One region of the Rhodoferax sp. RT5P35 genome, then DNA from elsewhere that is predicted to be linked to it. Evidence: riboswitches for the same ligand, from Rfam matches in the RefSeq annotation. Region 1 holds a riboswitch; the other holds the start of a gene.
The links. Region 1 has a riboswitch for S-adenosylhomocysteine ahead of ahcY (adenosylhomocysteinase). Riboswitches for the same ligand answer to the same signal wherever they lie in the genome.
Positions count from the first base shown of each region.

Region 2: another riboswitch for S-adenosylhomocysteine. It lies ahead of metH (methionine synthase); the one in region 1 lies ahead of ahcY (adenosylhomocysteinase).

Region 1 covers NZ_JBWMAX010000015.1:2,688-6,200, reverse strand. Annotated here, with positions in the region: gene AC097L_RS19915 (TonB-dependent siderophore receptor) at 1-472, shown strand, start outside; gene AC097L_RS19910 (PepSY-associated TM helix domain-containing protein) at 486-1,775, shown strand; S-adenosyl-L-homocysteine riboswitch at 1,861-1,956, shown strand; gene ahcY (adenosylhomocysteinase) at 2,045-3,484, shown strand.
Region 2 covers NZ_JBWMAX010000004.1:334,495-338,007, reverse strand. Annotated here, with positions in the region: gene AC097L_RS08130 (LysR family transcriptional regulator) at 1-191, opposite strand, end outside; gene AC097L_RS08125 (PACE efflux transporter) at 280-708, shown strand; gene AC097L_RS08120 (cyclic nucleotide-binding domain-containing protein) at 822-1,430, opposite strand; S-adenosyl-L-homocysteine riboswitch at 1,595-1,664, shown strand; gene metH (methionine synthase) at 1,690-3,513, shown strand, end outside.

The sequences.
Region 1 (3,513 bases):
CAGCAGCAATGTGCTGGTGCAGGACGGTGCCTCGCGCTACCAGGGCCTGGAACTCGGCGCGGCCACGCGCGTCGGCGCGCAGTGGCAGCTGTCTGGCAACCTGATGCTGCTCAACACCGCGTACAACAAGGGCAATGCCAACATCGGCAACCGCGTCGCGGGTGCGCCCAAGTCGATGGCCACGGCCCGCGTGCGCTACCAGATGCCGCAGGCCACCGGGCTGGAGCTGTCGGCCGATGCCAAGTTCACCGGCAGTGTGCTGCTGAATGCCGCCAACAGCGTGCAGGTCGGTGCGCACACCGTCTACAACCTCGGTGCCAGCTACAGCCTGAACCTGGGCGGCTATGCCACCACGCTGCGCGCCGGTATCAACAACGTTACCAATGCGCGCTTCTGGGAATACCAGTACGCCAACTGGACCAAACCCGCCGATCCGCGCAGCCTCAGCCTGAGCGCGCGGTTCGACTTCTGACAAGGCCTGACACATGCGTTTGCTACTTGTCCTGGTCCACCGCTGGGTGGGCCTTTTCATCGCCGGTTTCCTGTTCATCTCCGGCGTCACCGGCGCGGTGATTTCCTGGGACCACGAACTCGACGGGTGGCTGAATCCGCATCTTTTGGACGCGCGCGCCGAAGGCCCGGCGCTGCCGGTGCTGGAGCTGGCGCAGCAGATCGAAGCCCGGCACCCTAGCGTGCAGGTCAGCTTTGTTCCGCTGGCCGCCGAGCCCGGCCATTCGCTGGCCTTTGGTGTCGAGGGCCGGGTCGATCCGGCCAGCGGCGAGCTGCTCAAGCCGGGCTTCAACCAGGTGTTTGTGGACCCGGTGTCTGGCGAGGAACTGGGGCGGCGCGAATGGGGCGCGGTCTGGCCCATCCGCGAAGAAAATTTCATCTCCTTTTTGTACGTGCTGCACTACAGCCTGCACATGCCGGAGATATGGGGCATAGACCGCTGGGGCGTGTGGCTGATGGGCGTGGTGGCGCTGGTCTGGACAGTGGACTGCTTCACTGGTTTCTACCTGACGCTGCCGGTGCGCCCGGCCGGGTCGGGCGCGCCGCGCAAGAGCGGCTGGCAGCGCTGGATGCCGGCCTGGCGGGTGCGCTGGCGCGGCGGGTCGTACAAGCTGAATTTTGACCTGCACCGCGCGAGCAGCCTGTGGACCTGGGGGCTGTTGTTCGTGGTGGCCTTCACGGCGTTCTCGCTGAACCTGTACCGCGAGGTGTTTTTTCCGGTGATGTCGCTGGTGTCCAACGTCACGCCATCGCCCTTCGATGTGCGCACCCCAACCGAAGAGAACCGGCCCATCCTGCCGCAGCGCGGCTACGCCCAGGTGCTGGATGCCGCCCGCGCCGAGGCCGCGCAGCGCGGCTGGAGCGAGCCCGTTGGTTCGGTTTTTTACGCCCGCAATTTCGGCATTTACGGCGTACAGTTTTTTGAGCCCGAAGACGCGCACGGCTCTGGCGGTGTCGGCCCGCGCACGCTCTACCTGGACGGCGGGGACGGGCGCATGCTGGGCACCCGCGAGCCCTGGAAGGGCACGGCCGCCGACATTTTTGTGCAGGCGCAATTCCCGCTGCACTCAGGCCGCATTCTGGGCCTGCCGGGGCGGATCTTGATCTCGCTGATGGGCCTGGTGGTGGCCATGCTCAGCGTCACCGGCGTAGTGATCTGGTGGAAGAAGCGCAAGTCGCGCAGCCAGTCTGCCGTTAGATCGGCCAACCCATCTTCCCTGTCTGCCCAGGATGCGCTCATGGCTATTAAAATTTATAAGAAATAGGGCGTTAGCGAATACAGAACGTGCGCTAACCGCTATCAAATAAATAGTATTTGCAAGCCGTACTGCGTCCTTCGTATAATCTGAACTCTCCGAGGAGCGCTGCAACCCCTGGCCTGGTAACAACCGGCACGGGTGTGAGGCTCGGAAACTATCTATCAATTGATAACCGCGCTCACCCACTGCCTGCTAGGCTGAGATTCGGGTGAGTCCCGGTTCGCCGTCTGCGCAGTGGCCCTACCAACATGTACCAACCTGTTTTGGAGCCCTCCATGAATGCAGTCCTCAAATCTGTCCCCGTATCGACCCCTGACCAAGCCATTGCCGACCTGTCCCTGGCAGGCTGGGGCCAGCGCGAAATCCGCATTGCCGAAACCGAAATGCCCGGCCTGATGGCCATCCGCGAAGAATTCGCTGCGGCCCAGCCGCTCAAAGGCGCGCGCATCACCGGCTCGCTGCACATGACGATCCAGACCGCCGTGCTGATCGAAACCCTGCAGGCCCTGGGTGCGCAAGTGCGCTGGGCTTCGTGCAACATCTTCTCCACGCAAGACCACGCCGCCGCCGCCATCGCTGCGGCCGGTACGCCGGTGTTCGCCATCAAGGGCGAGTCGCTGAAAGACTACTGGGACTACACCCACGCCATCTTTGACTTCGGTGCCAAGGGCACCCCTGGCGAAGGCCCGAACATGATTCTGGACGACGGCGGCGATGCCACGCTGCTGATGCACCTGGGCCAGCGCGCCGCAAAAGACGCTTCGTTGATCGCCAACCCCACCAGCGAAGAAGAAACGCTGCTGTACGCTGCCATCAAGGCCAAGCTGGCCGTGGACCCTACCTGGTACGCCCGCAAGGCCGCTGAAATCATCGGTGTGACCGAAGAAACCACCACTGGCGTCCACCGCCTGAACGAAATGTCGGCCAAGGGCACGCTGCTGTTCCGTGCCATCAACGTCAACGACTCCGTCACCAAGAGCAAGTTCGACAATCTGTACGGCTGCCGCGAATCCCTGGTGGACGGCATCAAGCGCGCCACCGACGTGATGATTGCAGGCAAAGTCGCAGTCGTTGCCGGCTACGGCGACGTGGGCAAGGGCTCGGCCCAGGCCCTGCGCGCGCTATCGGCGCAAGTGTGGGTCACCGAGATCGACCCCATCAACGCCCTGCAAGCCGCCATGGAAGGCTACCGCGTGGTCACCATGGACTACGCCTGCGAACACGCCGACATCTTCGTCACCACCACCGGCAACAAGAGCGTCATCACCCACGACCACATGCTGCGTATGAAAGACCAGGCCATCGTTTGCAACATCGGCCACTTCGACAACGAAATCGAAGTTGCGGCGATCGAGCAGTACCAGTGGGAAGAAATCAAGCCGCAAGTCGATCACATCACTTTCCCCAGCGGTAAGAAAATCATCTTGCTGGCCAAGGGCCGTTTGGTCAACTTGGGTTGCGGCACCGGCCACCCCAGCTTTGTGATGTCGGCCAGCTTCGCCAACCAGACCATCGCCCAGATCGAGCTGTTCACTAAGAAGGACGCGTACGAAAACGGCAAGGTCTACGTGCTGCCCAAGCACCTGGACGAAAAAGTCGCCCGCCTGCACCTGAAGAAGGTCGGCGCGATGCTGACCGAGCTGACCGACGAGCAAGCCGCGTACATCGGCGTGAGCAAAGCCGGCCCGTACAAAGCCGACGCTTACCGCTACTAATAGCAATAACCACTGAAAGAAAGCAGCGC
Region 2 (3,513 bases), on a different contig from region 1:
CGAGCTGCTGCCGTGGGCTGGGGCTCACGGCCACTGCGGTCAAACAGCGGCAAATTCAGCTCGGCCTCCAGGTGGGCAATGGCCATGCTGACGGCCGAAGGCACACGCCCCAGCGCCCGCGCGGCGGCCGAGAACGAGCCCCGGTCCAGCACGGCCAGAAACACCTGCACGCTTTCGGAGGTAAATGCCATCGTCCATCTATCAGTTAAGTTGAAATAAGCTGACTTTAAGTATCAAAGTTTAAGACATACATTCATCCCATATTCAAGGAATCGCGCCATGCAAGGAATGAAGAGAAAGTTTGTTTACGTCAGCCTGTACGAGGGCTTTGCCATCGTGGCCGCCACACTGGGGCTGGCCGGCATGTCGGGCCAAGGCATGCAGACCGCGGGCCTGCTGGCGGTGGCGGCTTCGGTGGTGGCCGTGGTGTGGAACCTGGTGTTCAACACCTTGTTTGAGGCCTGGGAAGCCCGCCAGACCGTGCGGGGCCGCAGTGTGGCGCGCAGGGTGGCGCACGCGGTGGTCTTTGAAGGGGGGCTGGTGCTGTTCCTGGTGCCGCTGATGGCCTGGTGGTTTGACACCACGCTATGGCAAGCCCTGGTGATGGACCTGGGGCTGGTGGTGTTCTTTGTGGTCTACACCTTTGTTTTCAACTGGGTGTTTGACCGGGTGTTTGGCCTGCCTGCGGCGGCGCTGGCTGTGGTTTAACAACCGCTTCCAGAAACACCGCAGAACTGGCTTTGCCAGGCTGCTGGTGTTGCCCCCTGCAAGGGGGGTGGCGAAAGATGCGAAGCACTGTAGCCTGGGGGTGAGCGTAAAAGTCAGGTTGGCATCAAATGGTCGATTTCCTGCTGCATGGCTTGCACCAGCTGGCTGTAGCGTTTGACCTTGCCCGTGGTGTCGCGCAGCCGCTCGGCGATGCGCATGGACACGGCCAGCAGCAGTTTGGCGGCAGTTTGCGGGTCGTCCTGGCTGAGTTTTTCCAGCGCGTCGCGCGACAGGATGGCGCAGGTGACGTGGGTGCTGGCGGTGCACGAGGCCAGCCGGGCCTGGCCGTCGATCAGGCCCATTTCGCCAATCAGGCTGCCGGGGCCAAGCACGCTGACGGTTACCGGGTCAACGCGGCTGACGACGATGTTTTCCACCGTCACCTCGCCTTCCAGCAGTAGCAGCATGTAACCGGTTTCGGTTGTATCGCCCTCGTGGATGAAGGTGGTGCCCATGGGGATGCGGCGTGGGGTCATGTAGCTGACGATGGCCAGCGCCTCGGCGGGCTTGAGCTGCATCAGCGCGGTGGGTGCAATCAGTAACTCCGCCGCCCGGCTGGCCGACCCCGAGTGCTGCACCGACCGCATGCGCTCGTGGGCTTCCAGCAGTTCCGGTGGCCGGGACAGCTGGGTTTTGATGCCGTCAATCAGATTTTTGAACATGGTCGGGTGGGTGGTGAACTTGTAACAAGCTGTGTAACACAGCGGTTTAAAGCCCGTGTGTAGCGAGGAAGATGATTGCTATTAAATAAATAGCTAATAGCGTATGCGATATAAGCGCTGGAGCCATATTTTTTATAAATTTTCGTCCGCCCTTAAAATTGCAGCTTCCCAAGGAGCGTTGCAGCGGGCTGGTTCCCGTCAGGCTTGGGTTGTTGCCAACGACGCTCACCTGAACCATGTCCCTCCACAGGTGAGTTGTATGTCCGAATCCGTCGTAAGCCCCGTCCCCCCCATGCTGTTGTCCGGTCTGGAGCCTGTGCTCATTGGCCAAGGCACGCTTTTTGTCAACATCGGCGAGCGCACCAACGTCACCGGCTCCAAGGCCTTCGCCCGCATGATTTTGAACGGCGAATTCGACCAGGCCTTGTCCGTCGCCCGCCAGCAGGTGGAAAACGGCGCGCAGGTGATCGACATCAACATGGACGAAGCCATGCTGGACAGCAAGGCGGCCATGGTGCGGTTTTTGAACCTGATTGCCTCAGAGCCCGACATCGCCCGCGTGCCGATCATGGTGGACAGCTCCAAGTGGGAGGTGATCGAGGCCGGGCTGCGCTGCATCCAGGGCAAACCCATCGTCAACTCCATCAGCATGAAAGAAGGCGTGGAGGCCTTCAAACACCAGGCCACGCTGGTGCGGCGCTACGGCGCTGCTGCCGTGGTGATGGCGTTCGACGAGCAGGGCCAGGCCGACACCTACCAGCGCAAGATTGAAATTTGCGAACGCGCCTACCGCATCCTGGTGGACGAGGTGGGCTTTCCTCCCGAAGACATCATCTTCGACCCAAACATCTTCGCCATTGCCACCGGCATCGAAGAGCACAACAACTACGCGGTCGATTTCATCGAGGCGGTGCGCTGGATCAAAGCCAACCTGCCAGGCGCAAAAATTTCCGGCGGCGTATCCAATGTGAGCTTTTCCTTCCGGGGCAACGACCCGGTGCGCGAGGCCATCCACACCGTGTTTCTGTACCACGCTATTTCAGCGGGCATGGACATGGGCATCGTCAACGCGGGCATGGTCGGCGTGTACGACGACCTGGAGCCGGTGCTGCGGGAGCGCGTGGAAGACGTGGTTCTGAACCGCCGCCCCGATGCGGGCGAGCGCCTGGTCGAGATTGCCGAAACCGCTAAGAGCGGTGCCAAGGACGAGAGCAAGCGCCTGGACTGGCGCGGCACTGCCGACCATTTTGTGACGGTGGAGCAGCGTCTGAGCCACGCCATGGTGCACGGCATCACCGACTTCATCGTGCCCGACACCGAAGAAGCCTACCAGGCCATCCTGGCCAAGGGCGGCCGCCCGCTGCACGTGATCGAAGGCCCGCTGATGGCGGGCATGAACATCGTGGGTGACCTGTTTGGCCAGGGCAAGATGTTCCTGCCGCAGGTGGTCAAGTCGGCGCGGGTGATGAAGTCCGCGGTGGCGCACCTCATCCCCTACATCGAAGAAGAAAAGCGCCTGGACGAAGCCGCGGGCCGCGATGTGCGCACCAAGGGCAAGATCATCATCGCCACGGTGAAGGGCGATGTGCACGACATCGGCAAAAACATCGTCACCGTGGTCTTGCAGTGCAACAACTTCGAGGTCATCAACATGGGCGTGATGGTGCCCTGCCACGAAATTTTGGCCCGCGCCAAGGTGGAAGGGGCCGACATCGTGGGCCTCTCCGGCCTGATCACCCCCAGCCTGGAAGAAATGCAGTACGTGGCGGGCGAGATGCAAAAGGACGACCACTTCCGCATCAAGAAGATCCCGCTGATGATTGGCGGCGCCACCACCAGCCGCGTGCACACCGCCGTGAAGATTGCGCACCACTACGACGGCCCGGTGGTATATGTGCCCGATGCATCACGAAGTGTGGGCGTAGCGCAGAGTCTGCTTGGGAATGGCGCTTCTAATTTCATAGCAGAACTAAACGCCGACTACGACAAGGTGCGCCACCAGCACGCCAACAAGAAGCAAACCCCGCTGTGGCCGCTGGCCAAGTGCCGGGCGAATAAAGCCGTGGTCGATTGGGCGGCCTAC